Regions from separate parts of the Nicoliella sp. ESL1120 genome, predicted to be linked through region 2. Evidence: predicted binding sites of a transcription regulator. Region 2 holds the regulator's gene; the other holds the start of a gene.

Region 1 (15,056 bases), 760 kb from region 2:
GAAGCAGTTCCATTTTAATTTTGAAAGCAATTTTGGTGGGACGCGTGATCTCGATATGCCATTTGAAGGGGTCATGAATAATATCGATCGAAGGTTCCATAGCACCAATAGTGAGTTCACGCGCAAAACAATGCGTGAATACATGACTGAATTGACCTGTCAGACTTGTCATGGCTATCGGTTGAACGAACGGGCATTGTGTGTGAAAGTGGCCGATCAAAACATTAGTCAAGTATCAGCAATTGATGTTGAAAAAGAATTGAATTACTTTCACCAACTTCATTTTGGTGAAAAGGATTCCGTGATCGCTAAACCGATTATTAAAGAAATTATTGACCGCTTAACCTTTTTGAAAAACGTTGGGTTGGATTATCTTACCCTGGCCAGAACTGCTGGTACCCTTTCTGGGGGCGAATCGCAACGGATTCGCTTGGCAACACAAATCGGTTCTAATCTTTCAGGAGTGCTTTATGTTCTAGATGAACCTTCAATCGGGTTGCACCAAAGGGACAACAATCGTTTGATCAAATCGCTGCAATCAATGCGTGATTTGGGGAATACGTTGGTCGTGGTTGAACACGATAAGGATACCATGGAGGATGCGGATTACATTGTTGATATCGGCCCTGGAGCTGGGCAAAATGGTGGGCAGGTGATGGCTGCTGGGACCCCAGCACAGATCGCTAAGAACCCTAAATCATTGACGGGTCAATATCTTTCTGGTAAGAAGTTTATTCCAGTTCCTTTAAAACGGCGAAATGGCAATGGTAAAAAAATTACAATTACTGGAGCACAGGAAAATAACCTAAAGGATGTAACGGTTAGTTTCCCCCTTGGCGAATTTGTAGTTGTTTCTGGCGTATCTGGTTCCGGTAAATCAACGTTAGTGAACACGATTTTAAAGCGGGCTCTCGCTCAGAAACTGAATCATAATTCAGCACGGCCCGGGAAATACAAGTCAATTCGTGGCTACAAGAACATCGAAAAGTTAGTTAGTATCGATCAAAGCCCAATCGGCAGGACCCCAAGGAGTAATCCAGCCACTTATACCGGTGTTTTTGATGATATTCGCGATCTCTTTGCGGAAACCAACGAGGCTAAGCTACGCGGATATAAGAAGGGCCGTTTCAGTTTCAATGTGAAGGGTGGCCGATGTGAGACTTGTCATGGGGATGGAATTTTAAAGATTGAAATGAACTTCCTCCCCGATGTCTACGTTCCCTGTGAGGTTTGTCATGGAAAGCGTTATAACGCTGAAACCTTGGAGGTTGAATATAAGGGCAAGAATATTTCAGATGTTTTAGACATGACGGTTAGCGAAGCTCTGAAGTTCTTTAAGGCAATTCCTAAAATCACTCGGAAATTGAAGACGATTGATGAAGTCGGGCTTGGCTATGTTAAACTAGGTCAATCCGCCACCACGCTTTCCGGTGGGGAAGCCCAACGGATGAAGCTGTCAGCTGAACTGTACAAAAAATCAAACGGAAAGAACTTATACATCCTTGATGAACCAACGATTGGGTTGCATACCGATGACATTGGACGACTCTTGAAAATTTTGCACGAGTTAGTTGATAAGGGCAATACGGTATTGGTCATTGAGCATAGCTTGGATGTGATCAAAACAGCTGATTACTTGATTGACTTAGGTCCCGAAGGTGGGGATGGTGGTGGCCAAATCGTTGCGACTGGTACCCCAGAAGAAGTTTGTCAGGTTAAAGCTAGTTATACTGGCCAGTATCTAAAACCGGTTTTGGAGACTGATACTGAAAGAACTGAAAAATTAAATAAATGATAAGAAAAAGACGAATGTTCGTCTTTTTTTGTTTTATGATCAAAAAGAAACACCAGGTATGTTATACTAAAAGTTATGGTGATTTAGGCCATCTAAAAATAAAATTAATTACATTAAAACCATTTCAATAATAAGGAGGGGAATCGGAATGCCACAAATTAAATCACATCAACCTCGAATCGTTGTGATTGGCGGTGGAACCGGGGTCCCAGTGATTCTACGGGCACTTAAGGATAAAGACGTCGACATCACTGCAATTGTTACTGTTGCTGATGATGGGGGATCATCCGGGGTGCTTAGAAACTACATTAACGTGGTGCCACCTGGTGATATTCGAAACGTAATCGTGGCATTATCAGATGCTGATCCTGAATTTTTGAAGCTGTTTCAATATCGTTTCAAGGGAAGCGATAAATTTTTAGCTGGACATGCAATTGGTAATTTGTTGATTACCGCTTTATCTGAGATGAAGGGTAATATTTTTCAAGGGGTTCAAGATTTAACTCGGATTATGCAGGTTAAGGGACACATCTATCCAGCTAGTGATGATCTAATTACCTTGCACGCTGAATTTACTGATGGAACGCAATTAGCTGGAGAATCCGAAATTACTAAGGCCCATAAGATGATTGAACGAGTTTGGGTCGATCGTGATGATCAAATGGGGGCTCCTAAGGCTGTTCAACCGGTAGTTGATGCGATTTTAAACGCTGATCAAATCGTCTTAGGACCAGGTAGTTTGTTTACTAGTATTTTACCGAATTTAATGATTCCAGAGGTACATGATGCGGTCCTTCATACAAGTGCAGAAATTGTTTATATCTGTAATATTATGACCCAAAGTGGCGAAACGAATGGCTTTACTGATTCAGATCACGTTGCGGTTTTGAATCGTCATTTTAACCATAATATTATTGATGCGGTAATGGTGAATAATAAAAAGGTCCCAGTAAACTATATTCACCGCAATGAAGATGAAAGTTCAATTCAAGTTACCCATGATCAATCAGGGCTTTTAAATCAAAATTGTAAGGTAATTACTTCTGATTTCTTAAAACTTCATGACCATGGTGCTTACCATAACGGTGAAGCGGTATCAAATGAGCTTTTGAAGCTGATTGATAATAAATAAATGGGTAACGGAATGGAGTGAGATAAATGTCGTATGCTAGTCAAGTCAAAAAGGAGCTAACGACGCTTAAGGTTCATAGAGAAAACGCTAAGCCAGAGTTAATGGCATTGATTAGAATGAATGGTTCTTTAACGATCGTTAACCATGAATTAATTTTAAATGTTCAAACCGAAAACCCTGCGATTGCTAGGCGAATCTATCGTTTATTATTAGAATTTTATGATGTTGAGAGTAATTTAATCGTTCGTAAACGAATGAAGTTAAAGAAAAATAATGTATATGTAGTGCGAATTACTACCAATACCAAAAAGATTTTAGATGATTTGGGGATTTTAAAGGGGTATGAATTAGTTGAAACTGTGCCGCTCGCACTACTGGAAAGTGATTCCCAAGTTCGTTCTTATTTGCGGGGAGCCTTTTTAGCTGGTGGCTCAGTTAATAATCCAGAAACATCGCGATATCACTTGGAAATTTACTCGTTATACGAAACCCACAACGAAATGATTACTGAGATGATGAATCGTTATCACCTAGAAGCCAAGACTACTAGTCGACGCAGTGGGTTTATTACCTATTTAAAGGGTGCTGAAAAAATTGCTGATTTTTTGCAGTTGATTGGCGCCACCAACTCGATGTTACACTTTGAAGATATTCGAATTGTCCGTGATATGCGCAACTCCGTCAATCGCTTGGTCAATTGTGAGAACGCTAACATGAATAAGGTGGCCAATGCTGCAACGAAGCAGATCGCAAGCATTAACTTTATTGCCGAAACGGTTGGCTTAGACCAGCTCCCAGATAAGTTACGCGAAGTAGCCGAAATTCGCTTAGAGAATAAAGAAGTGACCCTAAAGGAACTTGGCGAATTGGTGCCCAGTGGGGTAATTTCTAAGTCAGGCATTAACCACCGCTTGAAAAAGATTAATGATTTTGCTGAAAATCTGCGCATGCAAACTGAGGAACGAATTACGGCGATGGAAAATGAATAATTAGTAAAAAGGGATTGAAATGAAATTAGGTCAAAAATTAAAAAAATCAAGGAATAAAGTTAATTTAACCCAAAATGACGTTGCTGATCATCTGCACGTTTCTAGAAAAACGGTGTCTGGATGGGAAAATGATAGGAGCGTTCCTGATATTTACACGATTAAACAGCTTTCGGAATTATATAATACGGATTTGATTGCGGTTTTAGATCATCCAAAAGCTAAGGAACGCAGTAATAACAAGGGCCGTCAAATTAATTACGCCTTAATAGCTTGGTATTTTAATTTGGTAGCAATGGGGCTGAATTTATTTAATTTATTTACTGGATTTATAGATTTTTCTTTTTTCGTTGAAATAATTGCTATAATTTTATTCTTTTCAATCCACGTTTATTATTTTAATAATAAAGTTACAATTAGAAATAAAATGCCATTTTCATGGTTATTCTTACTAGTGATGACAGCGCTATTTTTTACCTTACAAATCGAAAAGCTTGCTCGATTAGGATTTGAAATTGCTACTTTTACGTATGTCGGTGCTCTTTTTAGGGCGATCGTCCTTGACTATGGTGTTTTAATTATATTTACGTTTAAGGAAGTCAGGGGAAAAAATTAATTTTTAATATTAATTTAAAACACACCTTAGAACGGTCTTATTGACGGTTTTAAGGTGTGTTTTTATCAGATGTTAATTTAAAAATTAGTTAATGGAACTTGGATGATAGTCAGCAATACAAAATAAATGATCATTGCAATTATTAATTGATGCCAATGGGAGTGCAACGTAATTTTAAAAGCATTGGACCACTTTGCAAGGTAACTACGATCGGATTGGAATTTAATGCCATGAATGGTTTGAATTGAAACGGTAGCAACCATATAGATTAAAACAATATAGCTGAGGTTGAAAATGATTTTGATTAATGATCCACCAATATTGTTTAATGAAAAGTTGATAATAATCGAACCAATCCCACTAAAAACTACCGCCGTACTAATGAAGCATAGTGCTTTAGTTATCCAAGCAATTGGGATTAATGAAAGGACTACGTAAATAATCAGAATCCTGATTAAATATGTTAAAGCCGCTATTAAAGTATAAACGGTTGGCACTGCTATTAGGGTGCTTAAATCATTATCACTTAAAGCGCTGGTGGTTAGGTTAGCTATAAATAGTAGAACCGCTACAATTGACCACCATTTAATTGTAGAACGAGCCACCCTTAGATTTAGGGTGATTTTATTGATTATGGTTTCCATTGTTCCTCCTTGTTAAATATTGAATTAGTTATTGTACAATTTATTATGAGTATAGTATCAAAGCATTGAGAAAAATGGTAGCTTATCCTTATTTTTAAGGGTGAATTGATGGGTGGATTTATGGTTACAAAGTCGATTAAAAGCTTGCTAAATCAATGTTTTAACGTGTCTTATGTTCTAAGCCCCCATTTTATAGCCAAAAAAAGCAGTAGCCAACTAATTGACTACTGCTTTTAAATTAATTATCCCAATTATAAGGGATTAATTATTTTTTAGTATCTTTATCTTGTTCATTCTTGCTGGTCATAATTCCATCGAGTAATCCATACTTAACGGCTTCTTCAGCAGTTAAGTAGTTATCACGATCGGTATCACGGTTAACCTTAGCAACCGTTTGGCCAGAGTTTTCGGATAAGATCTTGTTTAACATCTTTCTAGCGCTCAAGATGGATTCTGCTGCGATTTCAATATCGCTTTGCTTCCCTTGAGCACCACCAGATGGTTGGTGAATCATAACTTGGGCGTGTGGTAATGCGAAACGTTTGCCCTTAGTACCTGATGAAGCAAGTACACTGGCCATTGAAGCAGCCATCCCCATTACGATCACTTGGATATCTGACTTAACGAAGTTCATTGTATCGTAAATCGCCATTCCAGAAGTGATGACCCCACCTGGTGAGTTAATGTATAGGTAAATATCCTTATCAGAATCTTGTGCATCCAAGAATAATAATTGAGCAATAATTGAGTTTGCCATATCGTCTTCGATTGGGCCGGATAACATGATAATCCGATCCTTTAATAACCGAGAGTAAATGTCATAAGCTCTTTCGCCGTTAGCGGATTGCTCGATTACAGTTGGGATTAAGTTCATTTTAAATGTCCCCCTAAATTTTGATTTAATTTGAAAATTAGACTATTTAAATTCTATCTTAATAGTCAATGAAGGTCAAAACATTTGCCCACAAAGCGACGTATAAAATCACTGCAAATAATTGAATTATCTGCTTCGATTGACACCATTATACATCGGCTATGTTATTATTTTAAATAATGATATCACGATTGGTGGGGGAAACAACATGGGAACCGTATTGATTACTGGAGCAACTGGAGGACTTGGAATTGAATTTGCTCAATTGGCTGCTAATGATGGCCATCAACTGATTTTAGTGGGCCGTAACGCTGATAAGTTAACCCACCTGCAAAGTAAATTAGCGCAACGATTTAACGTGCCGATTAACACGATTACCGTTGATTTTAAAGATCTATCAGCTGCCCAAACCATCTTTGACCAGGTTCAATCAGCTGGCCTGACTGTTGATTATTTGATCAACAATGCGGGATTTGGTGGCCAGGGGACATTCATGGATCGTACGGGTTCACAAGATATTAACATGCTACATGTTAATGCTGAAGCCCCCACGCGGTTATTAAAATTATTTCTCCCCCAGTTTGTTAAGCGCAACGCTGGACGGGTGTTGAACGTCGCTTCGGTGGCAGCGTTGGTGCCTGGTCCGATGCAGGCCGAATATTTTGCCACTAAGGCATACTTGGCTTCGCTTGGCAACGCCATCAGCTCTGAATTATCAGATACACAAGTAACCGTGACCACCCTGTTGCCTAGCGTAACTGAAACAGGATTTGCTACGGCTGGAAACTTAACTAGCACCAAGCTATTTGCCCACGGTGCCAATGCTAGTAAGGTTGCTAAACGGGGCTATCGTGGAATGATGAAGGGGAAGCTAAATGTTTTTGCTGGATTGCAATGGTGGCAACGACCATTAGTGCGATTTCTCCCGATTTTGCCCAAGAATTTAGTAATGGCAGTTATCAAGCGCCAACAAACGAATCAATAAAAAAACGTTAGCAGTAAAGCTGCTAACGTTTTTTATCTGAGTGCGCCTGGGGGGAATCGAACCCTCATCTCAAGAACCGGAATCTTACGTGCTATCCATTACACTACAGGCGCATATGATTATATTTTCAATCGAACAATATAAAACTATATCGTAAAAATGATGAAATTGCAAGGGGCGTTATTAGAAATTTAAACAGTAAGGCCTATGTTTTGCAAATTATGAAAGCGGTTGATATACTGCAATATAAAGATAATTATTACCTAGTAAGTTGCTTTGACAGTTGTTTTTGTTCAAAAATTTTATTGAGCAATGGGGCTGACACTAGCAGTAAAAAGTGGTAGTATACTGTTGTACTGCTTTAAAATAATATTTATCTTATTATTTCCTAAAGGAGGAAAATTCAGTATGACTGTAAAAATTGGTATTAATGGTTTTGGACGCATTGGACGTTTAGCTTTCAAGCGGATCCACGAACTTAACTCAAGCGACATCGAAGTGGTAGCTATCAACGATTTAACTACTCCATCAATGTTAGCTTACTTATTGAAGTATGACTCAACTCACGGTAAGTTCCCAGGTAAGGTTTCTTCAACTGACACTGGTATCGTGGTTGACGGTAAGGAATACCCTGTATACGCAGAAAAGGATGCTTCACAAATTCCTTGGGTAAAGAACAATGGTGTTGACTATGTTCTTGAATGTACAGGTTTCTACACTTCAGCTGAAAAGTCACAAGCTCACTTGGACGCTGGCGCAAAGCGTGTCTTGATCTCAGCACCTGCTGGTCAAATCAAGACTGTTGTTCCTGGTGTTAACTTGGACACTCTTAACGCTGACGACAAGATCGTTTCTGCTGGTTCATGTACTACTAGTAGTATTGCACCATCAGCTTACTTCTTGAACAAGGAATTCGGTATCAAGGTTGGTACTATGACTACTATCCATGCCTTCACTTCCACTCAAGCTATCTTGGATGGTCCTAGAGGTAAGAAGATGAGAAATAACCGTACTGCTAGCGCAAATACGATTCCTCATTCAACTGGTGCTGCTAAGGCGCTTGGTTTAGTTGTTCCAGAATTACAAGGTAAGTTAAACGGTGTTGCTCAACGTGTTCCATTAGTTGACGGTTCATTAACTGAATTAACTGCTATTTTGGACAAGAAGGTTACTGCTGACGAAGTTAATGCAGCAATCAAGAAGCATACTGAAGGTAACGATGCTTTCGGTTACGCTGAAGATCCAATTGTATCAAGTGATATCATTGGTGATACCCACGGATCAGTATTTGATCCTACCCAAACTGACGTAACTACTGTTGGTGATGACCAATTAGTTAAGGTTTGGACTTGGTACGATAACGAATGGGGCTTCACTTGTAACATGGTTCGTACTTTATTGAAGTTTGCTCAACTATAAAAAGCAGTTTTAATTAAATTAAATAATTAAAATCTAAAAAAGGTGGGGGAGGTTACTCTTCCACCTTTTTATTATATTTAACATTTTAATATGGCTGACCTTTTGCTTTGAGATTAGGTTCTAAATGCTGTATTATTAAAAGTGTTAAGTTAATATTTATTTAGGAGGTATCTAAATTGGCTAAATTAACTGTTTCTGATTTAGATTTAAAAGATAAAAAAGTATTAATGCGTCTTGATTTCAACGTTCCAATTAAGAATGGTGTAATCGGTGATGATAACCGTATCGTAGCAGCACTTCCTACGATCAACTATGTTGTTGATCATGGTGGTAAAGCAATTATCTTCTCTCACCTTGGCAGAATCAAGAGTGAAGACGATAAAAAAGAATTATCACTACGCCCAGTTGCTGAACGGCTTTCAAACTTATTAAATAAGCCAGTAACTTTCGTTCCTACTACTGAAGGTCCTCAATTAGAAGATGCTATCAATAAGATGAACGACGGTGATGTTTTATTAGTTGAAAACACTCGTTACGAAGATGTTGTTAACGGTGAATATGTAAAGCGCGAATCTGGTAATGATCCAAAACTTGGTGAATACTGGGCTTCACTTGGTGATGTATTCGTAAACGATGCATTTGGTACTGCTCACCGTTCTCATGCCTCAAACGTTGGAATTGCTAAGGCAATGGAAGCTGCTGGTAAGCCAGCTGCGGTTGGTTTCTTAATGGAAAAGGAAATCAAGTATCTTGGCAATGCCGTTAATGATCCTAAGCGTCCATTTGTTGCCATTTTAGGTGGTGCTAAGGTTTCTGATAAGATTACCGTTATCGATAACTTATTAGATAAAGCTGATAAGGTTATCATTGGTGGTGGAATGACTTATACTTTCTACGCTGCCAAGGGAATCAAGATTGGTAATTCATTAGTTGAACAAGACAAAATCGATTTAGCTAAGCAAATTTTAGACAAGGCTGGCGACAAGTTAGTATTACCTGTTGACAACGTTGTTGCTGATAAATTTGCTAACGATGCTAAGACTGAAATCGTTGAAGGTGACATTCCTGATGGAATGATGGCTTTAGATATCGGTCCTAAGTCAATTCAAGAATTTGAAAACGTCTTAAGAGATGCTAAGACTGTTGTTTGGAACGGACCTATGGGTGTGTTCGAAATGAGCAACTTCGCTAAGGGAACCTTAGCAGTTGGTGATTTCTTAGCTAACTTACAAGATGCTACTACAATCGTTGGTGGTGGTGACTCTACTGCTGCTGTTAAGCAATTAGGAATCGCTGACAAGTTAACTCACGTTTCTACTGGTGGTGGAGCTTCACTTACTTACCTTGAAGGTAAGACCCTTCCAGGAATTGCTGCAATTTCCGATAAATAATTTTGATTATTTATTAAAAGTCGTGCTGATTGCACGGCTTTTTTGTTTACATATATTTTCCTTAAGTTTCCAATCCGAATTGCTTAAGTAAAAATATTTATAGTAAAATGATTGGGTACGAAGACACTCAATCGTGCTAATATCCTGATAAGGGGGAGCTTATTAATGAGTGCCCAAAAACGGGTTCCATTTATTGGAGCTAACTGGAAGATGTACTTGATGCCAGATCAAGTGATTCCATACATCGAAACGATTAAAAATCAAATTCCGCGGCCAGCTGAAGTCCAGGTGATGATTGCGGCTTCACCACTATACCTATGGCCGCTACTAGAACATGCTAGTGGGACCGATGTCATTATTGGTGCTGAAAATTGTGATTATCATGATACCGGGGCTTACACTGGTGAGGTTAGCCCGAAGGCGTTGGCTGAGGCTGGTGTTACCTATTCGATTGCTGGTCATTCTGAACGCCGCCATTATTTTGATGAAGATGATGAAGTCGTTAATAAAAAGGTTCATGCATTGCTGCGGAATCATATCAATCCGATTGTTTGTTGTGATGAGACGTTAGTTAGGACCGAGACTTCAGACGGAGTGCATTGGGTGGTTAGCCAGGTGATCGCAGCATTTAAAAACGTTTCAGAATCAGATGCGTTGCATATGATGATTGCCTATGAACCGCGGTGGGCAATTGGAACTGGAATTACCGCTAGTTCAGCTGAAGCTGAAGAGGGGTGTGCATTGATCAGGCAAACGATCAGTCGGCTTTATTCATCAGAAATTGCCGATTCCATTCGAGTTTTATACGGTGGAAGTGTTAATCCCAAAAATGTAAAGGCACTAATGGCACAACCTGACATTGATGGTGTTTTAGTCGGAAGTGCAAGTCTTGATCCCAAAGAATTCCTAAATTTAATTCATTATTAATTTTTCCGATAATTATAGTTGATTTATTGGTTTTAAAAATCAAAAAATGGTATCATAACAATGTAGATGATGAATAAATGATATATTTATTCAGTTTTAAAGGGGTGTTGGACAGTCCCTGATAAAATGTTTCATATTTTGTCGTAAACTTTGTTTTGCAAGGTTGTTCATACTACGGCTCATTGGTTTTGTACCCAATGGGTAATTAACTTTCACTTAAGGAGAGAATACAATGTCAATTATTTCCGATATTTTTGCTCGCGAAGTCCTAGACTCACGTGGTAACCCTACTGTTGAAGTAGAATTATATACTGAAGCCGGTGCTTTTGGCCGTGGAATCGTTCCATCTGGTGCCTCAACTGGTGAACATGAAGCTGTTGAATTACGTGATGGCGACAAGAACCGTTACATGGGTAAGGGTGTTCTTAAAGCCGTTGACAATGTTAACAACATCATTGCAAAGGAAATCGTTGGTTACGATGTAACTGACCAATTAGCTATTGACGAAGCTATGATCAAGCTTGACGGTACTCCTAATAAGGGTAAGTTAGGTGCTAACGCTATTTTAGGTGTTTCTCTAGCTGCTGCTCGTGCTGCTGCTGACGAATTAGGTGTTCCATTATACAACTACTTTGGTGGTTTCAATGCACACTTACTTCCAACACCTATGATGAACGTTATCAATGGTGGTAAGCATGCTAACAACAAGGTTGACTTCCAAGAATTCATGATTATGCCCGTTGGTGCTAAGAGTGTTAAGGAAGCTATTCGGATGGGTTCAGAAACCTTCCATAACTTAAAGAGCATCTTAAACGACCGTGGTTACTCCACTGCCGTTGGTGATGAAGGTGGATTTGCTCCTGACTTACAAAACAACGAAGAACCATTCGAAATCTTAGTAGAAGCAATTACTAAGGCTGGTTACAAGCCAGGTAAGGACATTTCAATTGCCTTTGACTGTGCTTCATCAGAATTCTACGATCCAAAGACTAAGAAGTACAACTTAGTTGGTGATGGTAAGTCATACTCAGCTGATGAATTCGTTACTTTACTTGAAAGCTTAGTAGACAAGTACCCAATCGTTTCAATCGAAGATCCTTTGGATGAAAACGAATGGGAAGACTGGCAAATGGCTACCCGTCGCTTAGGTAAGAAGGTTCAAATCGTTGGTGATGATTTATTCGTTACTAACACTGATTACCTAGCTAAGGGAATTAAGATGGGTGTTGCTAACTCAATCTTAATCAAGCTTAACCAAATCGGTACCTTAACTGAAACTGTTCGTGCCGTTGAAATGGCTAAGGAAGCTGGATACACTGCTATCATCTCACACCGTTCTGGTGAAACTGAAGATACTACTATCTCAGACTTAGTTGTTGCTCTTAACGCTGGTCAAATCAAGACTGGTTCAATGAGTCGTGGCGAACGGATCGCTAAGTACAACCAATTAATGAGAATCGAAGACCAATTAGGCAAGGTTTCTCAATACAAGGGAATTCACTCATTCTACAACTTGAGTGAACAAGCTCGTGAAAACATTATCAACAAGTAATTAAATTTATTTGCTGCTCAAAAGCTTTGGAACTTGGTTCCAAAGCTTTTTTGTTGTGTTATGATAATAATTAATATGATTCGGGAGCTGAATTAAGGGATGCAGAAGTTAAATTGGAAACAAATTGCGTATTTATGGGATGGAGCGTTAGTTGGTCTTGCCGTTGGTGCGGTGGTGAGCCTCTTTCGGTGGTTGATTGAAATGGACTTAGACTGGGTCAAGCAGCTTTATCAAGCGGCCCATTTGAATCATCTCTGGTTGCTTTTAATGCTGTTGATCAACATTTTAATCTGTTTGTTCGTGGGGTGGTGCATTAAAAAATCGCCAGACATCAAGGGTTCTGGAATCCCACAGGTCGAGGGCCAGCTTGCCAACCGTCTTGATTATCCCTTTTGGCCGATCCTATGGAAAAAATTCGTTGGCGGGGTGCTTGCGATCGGGAGTGGATTGTTCTTAGGTCGCGAGGGACCATCGATTCAGCTGGGTTCGACGACTGCCCAGGGCATTGCTAAGTGGCAAGGGTTAACCGGCAGTGCCCGACGGGTGGCAATTGCCGCTGGGGCGGCAGCGGGGTTATCAGCCGCTTTTAACGCCCCAATTGCCAGTGCGCTATTTGTCCTGGAAGAGATTTACCATGAATTTCCAATGAGGGTCTGGCCTACTACCATTTGTGCCTCCATTGCCGCCAACTTTGTTTCAACGGAGGTATTTGGCCAAACGCCGGTGCTTCATATTGAATATGCACATTCATTCCCGCTTGATCAATACTGGTTGCTAATTATTTTAGGAATCTTATTGGGGCTGGGCGGCATTGTTTACCAACAGGTAACTTTAAATGCCCAGTGGTTCTACCGTCCGTTTCAATTTATGGCTAGTAACTACTTCGTAATGATTCCGTTAGTGCTGGTGATTCCGATTGGTTACTTCCTCCCGATTACGCTTGGGGGCGGGAATGGACTGATTTTAGCAATTGCGAATGCGGTGCCCGGAATTTTAATGCTATTAGTGTACTTAGTAGTTCGTTTTGTTTTTGCAACCCTTTCCTATGGATCGGGGGTTCCTGGGGGGATTTTTCTACCGATCTTGACGCTAGGGGCAATTTTAGGCGCACTATATGGCCAGGTACTAGTTAGTTGGCACGTGATTGCTGCTGGATTAGTAATTAACTTAATCATAATTTCGATGGCAGCGTATTTTGCCTGCATTACTAAATCTCCATTTACGGCAGTCCTGTTGATTACAGAAATGGTCGGGACCGTGACCCATTTGATGTCGCTTGCGGTCGTTTCGTTGATTGCATACGCCGTAGTAGACTTATTGCATGGGCAACCGATTTACAGCCAAATGTTGACCAATTTATTGAAGCGCCGTGATTGATTTTTACTACATTGGAAACCACCAGTTAGATATGGTAAAATGTTGAATAGTAGATTGAGCCTTGAAGAAAATAGGAGGCATTATTTTGTATAACTTTTTAATGACGATATTTTGGATCATTAGTATTTTAATTATTATTGCAGTACTAATGCAACCAGCTAAAACTAACGATGCAATGTCATCTTTGACCGGTGGTGCTGACGACTTATTCTCTAAGTCTAAGCCACGGGGATTTGAAGCATTTATGCAAAGAGTAACAACGGTTCTTGGGATTTTATTCTTTGTGGATGCACTTGCGCTAGTTTGGATCTCATCACATTAATTAAGAAACCTTCTGTTTTACGGCGGAAGGTTTTTTATTATATATTATTGGCGCTATTGAATTACTTTAAAATTAAATAATGTTAAAATATAAGTAGTTAAATTACGAAAATAAAATCGATTAAAATCGAAATCTAGAAATAATGAGGAAACTATTTTGGAAGATAATAAATTAAAAGACGAAATTGAGGCTGTTCTTAAGCAAAATGCAAAGACTAGCTTTGAAGTAAGCGAGCTATCTGATGAATTAGGTTACCATGGTTCAGAAGCCTTTAAGTTAATTGTTCAAGAATTAGCACGCTTAGAGCGCGAAGAAAAAGCCCTAGTTACCCAAGATGGCAAGTTTACAGTAAACCCTAAAGCAATGAAGCCACAGGGGATTTTCCATTCAAATCAAAAGGGATTTGGGTTTGTGGACTTTGATGAAAATGAATCCGATGCATTTATCGCTCCTGAATTTACGATGCATGCAATGAATGGTGATACTGTTGAAATTGAAATCGTAGCACCTGGTGAACCAGACTCAGACAGGGGTCCAAAGGCTAAGGTTACTAAGATTTTAGAACATAATTATACCCAGGTAGTGGGTAATTTTGTTCAAACTGGTGATGATGATGGTTATTACGGCCAAATTGAATTAAAAGATAAGAAGCTACTTAAATTTAAGTTCTTTGTTACAGAAGTGGGCTTGAAACCAACAGCAGGGGAAGTGGTGACTGCTGAAATCACTGAATACCCAAATGATGAACATCCAGAAGCGATGGTGGGAATTGCCAAGCAAGTAATTGGGAGTGTTGACGATCCAGGAATCGATATTCTTCAAATTGTTTACGCTCATGATATCCCATCTCAATTTCCTGAAGATGTTTTACAAGAAGCTGACGCAATCCCAGATCACGTATTAGATTCTGAGTTAGCTGGTCGTGAAGACATTACTGACCAAAACTTGGTGACGATCGATGGGGAAGCTTCAAAGGATTTAGATGATGCCGTTACCGCTTGGAAACTACCAAATGGTAATTATCACCTTGGAGTTC
Region 2 (15,056 bases):
TGGACGTCAACAAACCAGTCGGAATACCTATGGTTTTAGGCGGGCGCAAATTATCTCTGCATTTATTAATTCCGTATTTTTAATTGTTGTTTCTGGATTTTTGATCATTGAAGCAGTGCAAAAATTGTTGAAGCCCGAACATGTAGACGGTGATTTAATGTTCATCGTTGCCATTATTGGGACAATTGCTAATTTTATTTCAGCTGTCATGTTGAGCCGTGGTTCAAAGGGCAACTTAAATATTCGGGCAACTTATTTACACTTCTTGAGTGATTCACTATCTTCGGTCGGAATTATTATTGCAGGGATTTTGATCAAGTTCTTTGGTTGGTATTTTATGGATCCATTGGTCACGATTATCGTTGCAATCTATATTATTTTTGAAACGTGGCCCATCATTAAAAAAACAATTTATATTTTAATGCAGGGAGCACCGAACGTTGATTGCGCAATGTTGAAAAGAGACATTATGAATGTACATGGCGTTACTAATGTTCACCATGTCCATCTTTGGTCGATCGATGAAAATAGTATTATTTTTTCGGCCCATGTCAATATGGACGATATGATGATTAGTGAGGCTGAGAAAATTTATCAACCGATTGCTGATCTATTAAAGCGTAAGTATCATATTGATCACGTTACAATTCAAGCGGAAGTTGAGCGTGGTAAACAAGAGGAATTCTTTTTTGACCAGGGAAATGACATCAAATAAAAAATGGTTTCAATCGTCTTTGATTGCGATTGAAACCATTTTTTTAAAGGCCGCGTTGAACATCAGCATATTTATCTTCGTACCAATTATCCCAACTCTTTTCGGGATTACCGTTATCGAAGTACTTTTGATCAATGTTTTTTAATAAGTGCGCATACTTAGTGAACCGTTCTGAAATTGAATCATTGATAATGGTTGATTCCAGATTGAAGCGGTTGATGTATAAATCACGATTGATATCTTGAACAACACCGTCAATATCGTAGTTAGCGATTAATTCCATGTTGTTATTTTCATATTGATGCACATAAAAGATTGCAAAATCCTTTACCGCAGTGTGTTGAGCTTGATCACTAAGCTCACTAAAACTGAACAATTTATCACTCATATAATAACTCTCCTAACTAACTAACAAAACCTAACCATTTATTTAGGCTTTGATTTGCTGTATAATTTAATTATATATTGTATTGTTATTTTCGTAAAATAAAACAGAGTATTTTATATGTGTTTTTTTACGAAGTGATATGAAAATAGGTGAAATCAATGAGTCCAATGAAGGAAGACTATCTTAAGATCATTTTCGAACTTGGTGGCACGACTAAAAAGGTCTCCAACAAAAGAATCTCGATTGGACTAAATATCGCCGCAGGTTCTGTCACTGAGATGGTTAATAAGCTAGTTGAAGAGGGGTTAGTTTCACATGAACCCTACTCTGGAGTTTCTCTGACCCCAGCGGGGGTTAAACTAGCTGAGGGGCTGGTTCGGAAGCATCGAATCTGGGAAACTTTCTTAGTGAAAGAATTAAATTATGACTTACCTGATGTTCATAATGAGGCGGAACAATTAGAACATGTTACTAGTCCACGGTTATTGAACGCATTAGATGATAAGTTAGGCCATCCGACCCACTGTCCACATGGTGGAGTAATTCCAACAGCCAGTGGAAAGTATTCCGAGGATAGTCATACATTATTAAATGATGCAGAAGATGGATCAACTGTCGTTGTTGATCGGTTTATTGATAATCATGATTTATTAACTTATCTGGGGGATATTCAATTGGATATTGGTGATAAGCTTAAGGTCATCGAACATGCTCCATTCGAGGGTCCAATGAAGGTAATTAATATTACTGATAATCAAGAGATCTCAATTAGTTATAAGGCTTCTCACTATGTCTTTGTTAAGCCAGTTGAATAGAATGATTTTAAAAAGGGCGCCCTTTGGGAGCTCTTTTAATACATATTAATAAAATTAAGGGTGGTGTTAGAATTGCCAAAACCACGAACTAAAAAAGATGTGTTAGTTGTGGAAACCTGCTTACTAGCGGGGAAAATAATGATTGAAAACGGCTCAGAAATGAGTCGGGTGACAGATACGATTTATCGAATTGCTGAAAATGCACAGGCCTATCAAGCCAGAGCATACGTTACCCTAACTGGGATTATGATGTCGCCAAGTAGTAAGATTGGGGCTCAAATTGCCGTAATTGAAAAACGGACGTTTAATTTGGAAAAGGTGTCATTGGTAAATGATTATTCTCGACAGTTTGCAGAGCATCGAATCACGCTGAAAGAATTTCACTATCGCCTGTCTTTGATCGAAAAAAATGTGAAGGACTTTCCGTTTTGGCTACAAACACTATCTGCAGCAGTGATTAGTGGGACTTTGGAAGTGGTATTTAGAAATAATTTACCTGATTTTTGGGCAGCTTGTTTTGTCGGGATGTTGGGTTGGATCGCATACTTTATGATCAACAAGTATATTGCAGTTCAATTCATTAGTGAGTTCTTGGCAGCGTTCGTGGTGGCATTGGTATCAATTATTATCATTAAGCTACATATCGCGACTAGCATTGATGATTTAATTATTGGTGGCATCATGCCGCTGGTGCCAGGGGTGCCAATTACGAACGCGGTGCGGGATGCACTGTCTGGAAATTTAGTCAGTGGTCCTGCGCGTGGGATTGAGGCATTAATGATTGCCTGTGCACTTGGATTTGGGGTTGCGTTAGCAATAACACTATTCAAATAGGGAGTTTTCCAATGTTTATTTTAAATATCTGCTTTGTCTACATTGCAACAGTTTGCTTTGGGATTTTAGTTAACGTTCCCCACCGCGCATTGAATTTAGATGGAATCGTCGGGGTTCTTGGTTGGTTGGTATATTATCTATACGTTAATTATATTGGTGGTTATATTGGCGGTAACTTTTTTGGTACTTTTACGATTGGGATGGCTGGGATTTTAGCATCTCGTTATAAAAGATTGCCGGTGATTATCTTTAATATTCCAGGCTTAGTGCCATTGGTTCCTGGGGGACAAGCCTATCAAGTCATGCGGGACATGGCATTGAACCAATACGGATTAGCTAAGTATAATCTGTTGCAAGTGGCATTTATCGCTGGATCAATTTCAGCAGGATTCTTAGTGGCTGAAGTAATCAATCAATTGCTTTTTAAAGCCCGTCACTACCGTTCTCCTCGTCATTATCATCGTGATAAATTAGAACGAATCGAAAAAAGTCGTCATCGTTAGTGGGGACCCTATAATTGTTAGACAAAATCTAACGATTATAGAGCCCTTCAGTTGCTAACGTGACGACTTTTATTATGCTTGTGATATTCCGATGAAGAAACTAATGATTAATACGATGAGGACGAACGTAGTAATGTAAACGTATAGCATATCGTGTTCTTTGAAGAATGAATAGATTGATACTACGACCCTTAACACCGGTGTTAAGATCAAACAAAAAATGCCAAACATCATGATGGCATACGGTTTGAGGGCGAAAATACCAGCCATGATTTCATGAAACGATGTTGGATGAAAATCACCAGAGTAGCCTGATTTACCTGTAATGACCAGTAACAGCCAGCCAATGATCATGATCGTAGCTGAGATAATGACTCCGATACGCAGGATCTTACCGATGATCAACTCAATGCTATTCATTTCCTGATCTAGTTTTTCATTTGGTTGATTTTGCATTATAATTTCACCCCAAATCCTTGAAATAGCATGTTAGCACCAATATATAGTAATATCGGAATGAATACGATACGAATTAATTTAGTAGGCAGGACCTGCATAACTCGTGATCCAATTACTGCACCACCTAAAATACCAATGGCAAGCGGAACAGCAATGTTAGGGAGGATGGTACCGTTAAAAAAGTAAACCGTGGCACTTGCAGCTGCGGTGACCCCCATCATTAGATTACTGGTGGCACTAGAAGGTTTTAACGGCATTTTCATGAAGGTATCCATTGCAATCACTTTAAATGCACCAGACCCAATCCCAAGTAACCCACTAGCAAGTCCAGCACCGAACATAACTGACATCCCACTTGGGACGTTGGTAACTTGATAGTCAATTGTTTTTTTAAGGTTCTTATCATAGTAACTACCATTTAATTCCAACTTTTTGGCTAACGAATCTTCTTTGCCAGATCGGTAGTCATCAGGTTTCATTTTTAGCTTTCTGAACATGTTGAATCCAGAAAAAATAAGTAATAATCCAAATAGAACATATAGGTATTTCGGATCTAAAACTCCTGTTAACAATGATCCGGCAACCGCACCAATGGTGGTCGCAATTTCCAAAAACATTGCGACCCTGAGGTTCAAGACCTCATCTTTTAAATAAGCAATTGTGGAGCCAGAGCTAGTGGCAATGACCACGATAATGCTTGCACCAATTGCATATTTAATATTCAGGCCAAATCCTAATGTTAAAATGGGGGTAACAATAATTCCACCACCCAGGCCCAAGATTGCACCAGCGATTCCAGCGAAAACACCAAGTGCCATCATAATAAGAGCAGTCTCAAGCATGATAATCCTCCTAATAGTTTAGATATTATAATACGTTATCAATTATATGCTTATTTTTAAATAATTGTAAATTTTTAATGGAAGCGTTGTAGTTATTGCTATGTTATAATTGGTAAATACAGAGTTATATTCTAGGGGATGAATTTAAAGGTGTTAATTAATAAGGATATAAACCGCATGTATCGGTTTATTTTATCACTCGTGCTGACGATTATAGTTACGGGCGGGGTGATGATTAGTACGGGATCTGATTCTGGGTATCTATCATTTTTAGATTCGATCGTAACTAGTGCAGTGCAAGGACGTGAACAATTTTATAAGCAATTGATTTATGGATTTGTTTCGTTTTTGGCTAGTCCTAAGATGGACATTTTATGGATTTTGATCATTGCGTTCTTTCTTTGGACGATTAAATATCGAATCCCGGCTGTCTGGGCGATTTTTACGTTGCTAAGCGGAAATGTGATCGGAGCAATTTTGAAAAACATAATCCAAAGACCACGGCCATTACTACACTCAGCATCTGATACTGGTTTTAGTTACCCCAGCGGGCATGTTCTAGGCACGGTATTAGTGATCAGCGTTGTTTGGGTAATGGTGATTCCGTTACTGAATACGCAAAAAGCACAAATGATCGCGAAGACGATTGCAGTGATTTATGTAATCCTAGTGATGTTATCGCGGGTATTCTTAAATGCCCATTTTCCTTCTGATACCATTGGAGCATTTTTAGTAGGGTATACTTGGTTTCAATTTTGTGAGTGGCTTTACTATCATTATGCAGGAAAATTAAAGAAGTACCATCCATTCCAAAAATCTGTTTATTAAAAAAGCATTGCGCAAGCAATGCTTTTTTGTTTGTTAAATTTGATTGAGCCATTCGATTGCTAGGGGGAACCAATTAGCAACGTGTGGATCGTTACTTGCCTCATTCCATGCAGTCAGTTGATTGGCCATTGCTAGTCCGTGGCTACCGTGGTGGAAAACATGTAATTCATAGTCGATGCCATGGTTAGCCAATGCTTCTGCATATTTTAATGCATTGATCGATGGGACAAAGGGATCGTCTGCAGTATGCCAAATAAAAGTAGGGACGTTCGTATCCGTAACCCCGTTTTCAGTACCAGTTAGTTGATTATCAGTTTCCCAATCGGCAATTTTATCCTTGTCTGGGGGGAAACCAAGGTTTAAATCGATCACTGGGTAGCTTAGAATGGTAGCTTTTGGTTTTAAGTTGGTTTGTGGTTGTACCAGTTTTAATAATTTATCATCGTCATAACGATTATTGAATGAACTGACCACGAACCCACCAATTGAGAAACCACAAATTACAATGTTATTAGGATCGATATTAAGGCTAATTGCATTGGTTTTTAAATAATCAACTGATTTAGCTAATTCAATCAATGGATGGGGCATCAATGGATGCTTTTCATTTTCAAAGCTATATCTGAGATAAAAGCTTTGGTACCCCTGAGCTGCAAAACTAAGTGCAAAACTTTCTGCTTGTTGTTCTGAAATGTGGGTAAATGATCCCCCTGGCACGATAATAACTGCTGGAAATTTAAAATGTTGAGCATCAGTGTCTGATTCCCTAACATAGCCCTTTAAGAAGGCGTTTGATTGCGGAAATAATGATTGCTTGATTATTTTCATTGTGAACCTCCTGTTGTTTTAATTAAGTATATTGTAACTCATTTGATGATGGGGGAGGTGAAATATGGCGGGGCAAAATGGTTACAATTTCTGCTGTCAAAAGGATTTTTTAGTTTATTGATGACAACAGCTTGGAACTGGCCGATCATAAATAAAGATTGTAAATAAATCTTAAAAAAGATATAATAATGTCCGATATCAAAATTTCATATGAAGAGGTGCGGAAATCATTAGTAGTTACTGTGAGTCGAAAAAGCGATTGGGACCAGTAGTGAAAGGGATGACTGCCGAAGTTTGAAATAGCTTTTTCTATTTTTAACTGGGGCTGGGTTTAAGAGACCCTGAACTGTCGTGTTTTACACGGGGTGCTTCCAATATTCATAATGGCTTAAATGCAATTATAATTCCCTCTTCTTTTTTATAAAGAAGGGGGCTTTTTAATTGGGAACTCCTCTGACTTCTTCAACTTAAATTTTAGGAGGATATTGATATGAGTACGGAAAATCAATCTGGCGGGGTTAAGAGAAAGCTTAAGACCCGCCATGTTTCAATGATTTCACTTGGTGGATCGATTGGGACTGGTTTATTTGTTACAAGTGGTTCCACCGTTTCGCAAGCGGGTCCTGGTGGTGCATTGCTAGCATATGTTTTAATGGGGCTAATGGTATTTTTCCTAATGACTAGTTTGGGTGAAATGGCCACGAACACACCGGTCAGTGGATCATTTGCTGAGTATGCTGGTAAGTATGTCGATCCTGCATTGGGGTTTGCCATGGGCTGGAACTACTGGTTTAACTGGGCAATTACCGTTGCTGTGGATATTAGTACCGCTGCGTTGGTAATGAAGTTTTGGATGCCAAACGTTCCTAGCTGGATCTTTAGTGGAGGCGTATTAATTTTAATCTTTTTAATTAACGCCGCTTCAGTTGGTGCATTCGGAGAAATTGAATACTGGTTATCATTGATTAAGGTGGCCACTATCATCATCTTCTTGATCGTTGGAGTATTAACGATTGTTGGAATTATGGGTGGTGGTAATTCAGTTGGCTTGAGTAATTTCACTTATAAACAAGCACCATTTGTGGGTGGGATTCCCGCAATGCTATCAGTATTCGTCGTTGCCGGATTTTCCTTTCAAGGAACTGAGTTAGTTGGAATTACCGCTGGTGAATCTGATGATCCAAAACACAGTGTCCCAAAGGCAATTAGTGAAGTATTTTGGAGAATTATTTTATTCTACATTTTAGCAATTTTTGTAATTGCTGCTTTAATTCCTTACACTAGCCCTAATTTGTTAGGCTCTAGCGCTAGTGATATTGCGATCAGTCCATTTACCTTGGTATTTAAACGGGCGGGGCTAGCTGCTGCTGCTGGAATTATGAATGCCGTGATCTTGGTTTCAGTGATTTCTTCTGCTAATTCTGGAATGTATGCATCTACTCGGATGCTATATTCAATGTCAAATGGAATCTATGCACCAAAAGCATTTGGTAAAACTGACAGACGGGGGATTCCAGTATTGTCGTTAGTCGTTACGACCGTAATTGCACTGGCTACTTTCATTACTAGTTTTGCTGGTCCAGAAATTTACCTGTGGTTAGTTGCTGCATCCGGATTAACTGGATTTATTGCGTGGGTCGGAATTGCGATTTCACACTTTAGATTTAGACGAGCATTTATTAAGCAGGGTCATTCAATCAACGAACTTGCTTACCATGCTAAGTGGTTCCCATTTGGACCTGTCTTGACTTTGATTCTATGTATTTTAATTATTATTGGGCAAGATTTATCTGCTTTTTCTAACTTTAATTGGAAGGAAATTGGAATTACTTACATTAGTGTTCCATTGGTTCTTATTTTGTACGTTGTTTACAAGCTCAAGAATCATACTAAGTTGATTCCGTTGGATAAGGTTGACGTTAGTCCTGTTTCTAAGGAAACGATTGACAAGGAAAAATAGTTTTTAAGGGTGATTAATTATGATCACCTTTTTTAATACAAAAATATTGCTAATTTTGAATGGATATAATATTATTATTATGAATAGGATTTAGATTATAACACGATGTATGTTTCTTAAGTAGACTTTTAGAGATGTAGTGGTTGGTGAAAACTACAAGTCGAAAATTCCGACATATTTATGAGTGGGCAGGTAATGCTGCACGGTTGGTGGCCGTTATCACAGATGAGTTGTCCGATTTAATCGGGAACTTGGGTGGTACCGCGAAAAGCAGGCTTTCGTCCCAATGACGAAGCCTGCTTTTTATATTTTTAGGAGGGATTTTCCATGTTAGACATGAAGTTGATTAGAAACAACGAACAATGGTTTAAGGATAAGATGGCCACTAGAGGGATCGATGAAAAACAAATTGACGAACTCTTGGCACTTGATCAAAACCGTCGTGACATCTTAGTTAAGGTTGAAAACTTAAAGGCTGAAAGAAATAAAGTTTCAGATGACATCGCTAAGATGAAGCGGGCGAAAGAAGATGCTACCGGTCCAATTAACCGAATGAAAGAAGTCGGGGCTGAAATTAAGGAATTAGATGAACAAGAACAAGCAGTTTCAGCTAAGCAACATGATTTAGCAGCTCACCTACCAAACATTCCAAATGATGATGACCCAATCAGTTTAACTGAAGAAGGTTCAAAGGAACTGCGGAAGGTTGGGACTCCTCGTGAATTCACTGATTTTAAGCCTAAGAACCACTGGGAAATCGGTGAAGACCTTGGCATCTTAAACTTCGAAAGAAGTGCTAAGGTAGCAGGAAGTCGTTTCGTATACTACGTTGGTGCTGGTTCATTACTCGAACGGGCCATCTACAACTTCTTCTTGGATCAAAATACGAATGCTGGTTATGAAGAAATTATTCCACCATACATGGTTAATTCAGAATCAATGTATGGGACCGGCCAATTCCCTAAGTTCTTGGAAAAGAAGGCTGGGTTTGAAATTGCTGATAGTGATCTAACAATGATTCCAACCGCAGAAGTACCATTAGTGAACTACTATCGTGGCGAAGTTATCCCAGAAGACAAGTTACCAGTTAAGTTCACCGCTTTAAGTCCTGCCTTCCGTTCTGAAGCAGGGAGTGCTGGTCGTGATACCAGAGGTTTGATCAGATTACACCAATTTAACAAAGTTGAAATGGTTCAATTTACAAAACCAGAGGAATCATGGGCAGCCTTGGATGAAATTACTCACCAAGCTGAAAGTTTGCTTAAGTTATTGAAGATTCCATATCACGTTATTACTTTAACTACTAGTGACATGAGTTTCACTGCTGCGATGACTCACGATATCGAAGTTTGGATGCCAGCCCAAAATTGTTATCGGGAAATCTCAAGTTGTTCTAATACAACTGATTTCCAAGCACGACGGGCTAAAATTCAATATCGTGATGAAAGTGGCAAACTACAATTTGTTCATACTTTAAATGGTTCTGGATTAGCAGTTGGTCGTACGGTTGCTGCAATTTTGGAAAACTTCCAAAATGAAGATGGAACTGTAAATATTCCAGAAGTTCTTCAACCATATATGCACGGAATGAAAAAAATTGAAAAGCAAGACTTATTCTAAATTGCGATAATATCAATGATTATTAAATAGGAATCGGATTTTTAATCCCGATTCTTATTTTTTTTGAAAAAGGGGGTAGCTTTTTGGGTGGATTTATTATATACTAGTTTTTGTTGATTTTTAGTAATTGCTTTTCAGCTGAAAGGCGAAAATAAAAAATTAAAAAAACTGTTGACATTAAGTTAACTAAGTAGTATGATTAAATAGTTGCTTAAGTTAATAAGCATTGAGACCTCGGAGGATTAGCTCAGTTGGGAGAGCATCTGCCTTACAAGCAGGAGGTCACAGGTTCGAGCCCTGTATCCTCCATTTTTTTATTTTCACGAGCCGTTAGCTCAGCCGGTAGAGCATCTGACTTTTAATCAGAGGGTCGGGAGTTCGAACCTCCCACGGCTCATTTTCATATTAATATGCGGGCGTGGCGGAACTGGCAGACGCGCTAGATTTAGGTTCTAGTGTCCTTTGGACATGGGGGTTCGAGTCCCTTCGCCCGCACTTACCAATTTGCCGACTTAGCTCAGTTGGTTAGAGCGCATCACTAGTAATGATGAGGTCGGGCGTTCGAATCGTCTAGTCGGCATTTTTGTGCGGAAGTAGTTCAGTGGTAGAACATCACCTTGCCATGGTGGGGGTCGCGGGTTCGAATCCCGTCTTCCGCTTTTTATTTTATAAAAATAAATAGCCTGCCGGGGTGGCGGAATTGGCAGACGCACAGGACTTAAAATCCTGCGGTTAGTGATAACCGTACCGGTTCGATCCCGGTCCTCGGCATTTTAATTTTAATAATATTTTGCACCCATAGCGCAACTGGATAGAGTGTCTGACTACGAATCAGAAGGTTGTAGGTTCGACTCCTACTGGGTGCATTTTTTATTTCTTCTATTATATATAGTAGTAAGAGATAAGTTTCGGGAAGTAGCTCAGCTTGGTAGAGCACTTGGTTTGGGACCAAGGGGTCGCAGGTTCGAATCCTGTCTTCCCGATCAAGTTCTAATTACAGTTAAATAAAACGGGAAACATCGGGAAATAGCTCAGCTTGGTAGAGCGCTGCGTTCGGGACGCAGAGGTCGCAAGTTCGAATCTTGTTTTCCCGATTTTTTTGTCCTAAAATTTAATAAACAAAATACTTTTATTTCGCTAATGAATTTCTTATAATATTAGTCAAGATTAGTCAGAGATGAGATGAAGATATGCAATCAAAAAATGTTTCAGATATTATTGAAAGATATTTAAAGCAGATTTTAGCTGATTCTAGTCATGTTGAAATTCGACGTTCAGAGGTTGCTAATCTTTTTCATGTTGTCCCTTCACAGATTAACTATGTTATTAAGACTCGATTCACAATTCAAAACGGTTACGTTGTTGAAAGTAAACGTGGTGGTGGAGGATATATTAGAATCGAAAAAGTAAAGTTGCTAGATAATATAGAAGTATTAGATTCGTTACTTGATATTATCGGCTCTAGTATTTCCGAAAGGGACGGTGGTTCAATTGTTAAAACATTGTATCATAGTCAATTGCTTACCAGTAAAGAGGCTAGGATTATTTTAGCTGCAATTGATAAGGATAGTTTGGTGATTCATAATGATATAGAAACAGCAAATCGTTTAAGATCACAAATCCTATCTTCTGTATTGAATCATTTAAGATTCGAAGATTAGAAACGGAAAGCGAGGCATTTTATGGATAATTTATTTACTCCCAGCGCACGCAATGTATTAGTACTTGCACAAGGACAAGCGAAAAATTTTAGACACCAAGCGGTTGGAACAGAACATTTACTATTAGCATTGGCCTTAGAATCTAACGGAATTGCTTATAGTGTTTTGAGACAATTTCAAATTAATGATGAAGACATTAGAAGTGAAATCGAACGAGTAACAGGGTTTGGAAATGTAGAGGGCTTGGATAGTTCTTCTTACCTTCCATATTCACCAAAGGCAAAGGATATTCTTGCTTTAGCCGGAACGATTGCTCGTAAATATGGCTCTAATAAAGTTGGAACTGAACATTTGTTATTAGCCCTAATAAGTGATGATGCCATTTTATCATCCAGAATTTTTATTACTCTAGGTGCTGCTCCAAAGGCAATTAGAATGGCTACCCTCAGAAAGATGGGCGTTAGCTCGGTTTCTGGTAAAAAAGGTTCCTTTGCTGGCCAAAAGAGTCGAAACGAACCCAAGGGAAGTACCCCTACCTTAGATTCTTTAGCTACCGATTTAACCGAAGTAGCTAGAGAAGATCGTCTTGATCCGACTGTTGGTCGTGATAAAGAAGTTAAACGGGTAATCCAAATCCTCAGTCGGCGCACTAAGAATAACCCCGTATTGATTGGTGAACCAGGGGTTGGTAAAACTGCAATTGCTGAAGGCTTAGCACAAAAAATCATTCAGGGCAAAGTGCCTGATGATATGGCCGAAAAACGTTTAATGATGCTTGATATGGGTTCGCTAGTTGCCGGAACTAAATATCGTGGTGAATTTGAAAGTCGGCTTAAAAAGGTCATCAAAGAAATTAAAGATAGTGGCAATATCATCTTATTCGTTGATGAATTGCATACGTTAGTTGGTGCTGGTGGAGCTGAGGGAGCAATTGATGCTTCTAACATCTTGAAGCCATCATTAGCACGTGGTGAACTGCAAATGATCGGGGCAACCACGCTTAATGAATATCAAAAATACATTGAATCTGATACGGCCTTAGAAAGACGGTTCGCAACGGTTCAAGTTGAAGAACCTTCTCCTGAAGAAGCGGTTAAAATCCTAATGGGGATTCGTCCTAAATATGAAGCTCACCACCATGTGAAAATTACTGATGAAGCAATCGAAAAGGCAGTAGAGCTTTCTAGCCGTTACATTCAAAGTCGTTTCTTACCAGATAAGGCGATCGATTTGATGGATGAAGCTGCTGCTAAGGTAAGAATCAATGATCAACCAACGAATGCTTCAGCAAATCGGGTTAAGTTAAATCAACTAGATGAAGAAAAAGAACAAGCAATTGAAAATCAAGATTTTGATCGGGCTGTTTTAATTAGACAACAAGCTAAAGCCATTGCAGTGAAGGTGGAAGCTGAAGAAGCTGAGAAGCGGGCATCAAATAAAGACAATGGTTATGAGCTAGAAGAAACTGGTCAAGATGTTGCTGAAGTTGTAGCACAATGGACTGGCATTCCAGTTACTCAATTGAAGAAAACAGATGCTGATCGTTTAATTAACTTAGAAGATGTTCTTCATAAGCGCGTTGTCGGTCAAGATGAAGCTGTCTCTGCAGTTGCGAGAGCAATTAGACGGGCTCGTAGCGGACTAAAGGACCCTAACAAACCAATCGGTTCATTTATGTTCTTGGGACCAACTGGGGTTGGGAAAACTGAATTAGCTAAGGACTTGGCTGAGGCAATGTTTGGTTCGGAAAATGATATGATCAGAGTAGACATGTCTGAATACATGGAAAAGTATTCAACAAGTCGTTTGATTGGTTCAGCTCCTGGTTACGTTGGCTATGATGAAGGTGGTCAATTAACTGAAAAGGTTAGACAACACCCTTACTCAGTAGTTTTACTTGATGAAGTTGAAAAAGCCCATCCAGATGTCTTTAACTTGTTACTTCAAGTGCTTGATGATGGATACCTGACTGACTCAAAGGGGCGGAAAGTCGACTTTAGAAATACGGTCATCATTATGACTTCCAACTTAGGTGCAACGACACTTAAGTACAAGAAGACCGTTGGGTTCGGTGCTGAAAAAGCTGATGCTGATGACTATAAAGCAATGTCTGCAACCATCAAGGATCAACTAAAGAAACATTTCAGACCAGAATTCTTGAACCGAATTGATGAAGTAGTGATCTTCCACTCACTTAATAAACCACAGTTGCACTCAATCGTTAAATTGATGGCACAGAATTTACTTGATCGGATTAAGGAACAGGGGATTAATGTTAAATTAACTCCTGCTGCAATTGACGTAGTGGCGGAAGCTGGTTTTGACCCTCAATACGGGGCTCGGCCAATTAGACGGGCACTACAGACTAAGGTTGAAGATCAACTGAGTGAAACGATGCTTTCTGGGCAAGTTGCCACAGGAGATTCAATCACAATTGGTGCGAGTCATGGTAAGATTAAGATTAATGTAAAAAGTGTTAATCAAAAATCGACTAATTAGTTGAATTAATTTAACAAAAAAAGAGGAATTATTTCCTCTTTTTTTTGAGCTTTATATGTTGACATTGATCAATAAAATGAGTATTATATCATTATATAACTACGAATTGAAATGAGTTCTTGCGATCTATTGTCCGTAAGAGCTCCTATATCCCCCAAAGTTGAGATTATTGAATCTGTTTTGGGGATTTTTTTTGCCCAAATTAGGTAAAAAAATAGGAAAAATACAATTTGTAATCAAATTGTAACATTTCTTTTCGTAGAAATAATTAGGAGAGGTGAATAACTTGGCAGGACATTTAGTTAAATATGGAAAGCACCGTATTCGTAGAAGTTACGCTCGAATCAAGGAAGTTCTTGATTTACCTAACTTGATTGAAATCCAAACGAATTCATACCAATGGTTCTTGGATGATGGATTACGGGAAATGTTTAATGACATTATGCCAATTGATGACTTTAAGGGGAATTTATCTTTAGAGTTCGTTGATTATCAATTATTAGAACCAAAGTATACAGTAGAAGAAGCACGTGCGCATGAGGCAAATTATTCAGCTCCATTACACGTTACGCTTAAGTTAACGAACCATGATACTGGTGAAATCAAGACCCAAGATGTTTTCTTTGGCGATTTTCCATTGATGACTGACCAAGGGACCTTCATTATTAATGGTGCCGAACGGGTTATCGTTTCACAATTAGTTCGTTCTCCTGGGGTATTCTTCCATAAGGACATTAATAAGAATGGCCGAACTGTATTTGGTTCCACCATTATCCCTAACCGTGGGGCTTGGATGGAATTTGAAACGGATGCTAAAAACGTTTCATATGTCAGAATTGACCGGACACGGAAGTTACCAATTACCGAACTCGTTAGAGCACTTGGTTTTGGTGATGATAGCGAAATTAGTGAAATCCTCGGTTCTAATGATAGCCTATCATTAACATTAGAAAAGGATGTTCATAAAAACGCTGATGATTCTCGTGTTGAAGAAGCATTAAAGGATATTTATGAACGACTACGTCCTGGTGAACCTAAGACGGCCGATTCATCAAGAAGTCTTTTGACTGCTCGTTTCTTTGATCCAAAGCGTTATGACATGGC

What was found. Region 2 encodes CtsR, which represses protease genes until heat stress. Its sites were predicted from a motif close to TTGGTCAAAAAAGGTCAAANA; they were not measured.
Region 1: a site for CtsR is predicted at 6,109-6,129, ahead of ACSYTE_RS06430 (ATP-dependent Clp protease proteolytic subunit). Genes of this name have one in related genera too.

The regions. Positions count from the first base shown of each region.
Region 1 is NZ_CP196383.1:1,474,377-1,489,432, reverse strand. Features, by position in the region: gene uvrA (excinuclease ABC subunit UvrA) at 1-1,795, shown strand, start outside; gene ACSYTE_RS06450 (gluconeogenesis factor YvcK family protein) at 1,944-2,927, shown strand; gene whiA (DNA-binding protein WhiA) at 2,954-3,916, shown strand; gene ACSYTE_RS06440 (helix-turn-helix transcriptional regulator) at 3,936-4,529, shown strand; gene ACSYTE_RS06435 (hypothetical protein) at 4,607-5,173, opposite strand; gene ACSYTE_RS06430 (ATP-dependent Clp protease proteolytic subunit) at 5,439-6,047, opposite strand; gene ACSYTE_RS06425 (SDR family NAD(P)-dependent oxidoreductase) at 6,187-7,032, shown strand; tRNA gene ACSYTE_RS06420 (tRNA-Arg) at 7,074-7,145, opposite strand; gene gap (type I glyceraldehyde-3-phosphate dehydrogenase) at 7,441-8,451, shown strand; gene ACSYTE_RS06410 (phosphoglycerate kinase) at 8,628-9,842, shown strand; gene tpiA (triose-phosphate isomerase) at 10,008-10,769, shown strand; gene eno (phosphopyruvate hydratase) at 11,002-12,321, shown strand; gene ACSYTE_RS06395 (ClC family H(+)/Cl(-) exchange transporter) at 12,421-13,698, shown strand; gene secG (preprotein translocase subunit SecG) at 13,784-14,020, shown strand; gene rnr (ribonuclease R) at 14,177-15,056, shown strand, end outside.
Region 2 is NZ_CP196383.1:718,141-733,196, forward strand. Features, by position in the region: gene ACSYTE_RS02850 (cation diffusion facilitator family transporter) at 1-715, shown strand, start outside; gene ACSYTE_RS02855 (hypothetical protein) at 759-1,103, opposite strand; gene ACSYTE_RS02860 (metal-dependent transcriptional regulator) at 1,262-1,918, shown strand; gene ACSYTE_RS02865 (threonine/serine exporter family protein) at 1,991-2,752, shown strand; gene ACSYTE_RS02870 (threonine/serine exporter family protein) at 2,764-3,255, shown strand; gene ACSYTE_RS02875 (DUF1634 domain-containing protein) at 3,328-3,711, opposite strand; gene ACSYTE_RS02880 (sulfite exporter TauE/SafE family protein) at 3,711-4,556, opposite strand; gene ACSYTE_RS02885 (phosphatase PAP2 family protein) at 4,707-5,384, shown strand; gene ACSYTE_RS02890 (lp_1002 family arylesterase) at 5,418-6,212, opposite strand; lysine riboswitch at 6,418-6,591, shown strand; gene ACSYTE_RS02895 (amino acid permease) at 6,703-8,172, shown strand; gene serS (serine--tRNA ligase) at 8,500-9,792, shown strand; tRNA gene ACSYTE_RS02905 (tRNA-Val) at 10,029-10,101, shown strand; tRNA gene ACSYTE_RS02910 (tRNA-Lys) at 10,117-10,189, shown strand; tRNA gene ACSYTE_RS02915 (tRNA-Leu) at 10,205-10,287, shown strand; tRNA gene ACSYTE_RS02920 (tRNA-Thr) at 10,299-10,372, shown strand; tRNA gene ACSYTE_RS02925 (tRNA-Gly) at 10,380-10,451, shown strand; tRNA gene ACSYTE_RS02930 (tRNA-Leu) at 10,478-10,563, shown strand; tRNA gene ACSYTE_RS02935 (tRNA-Arg) at 10,585-10,658, shown strand; tRNA gene ACSYTE_RS02940 (tRNA-Pro) at 10,702-10,775, shown strand; tRNA gene ACSYTE_RS02945 (tRNA-Pro) at 10,813-10,886, shown strand; gene ACSYTE_RS02950 (CtsR family transcriptional regulator) at 10,983-11,453, shown strand; gene ACSYTE_RS02955 (ATP-dependent Clp protease ATP-binding subunit) at 11,475-13,952, shown strand; gene rpoB (DNA-directed RNA polymerase subunit beta) at 14,230-15,056, shown strand, end outside.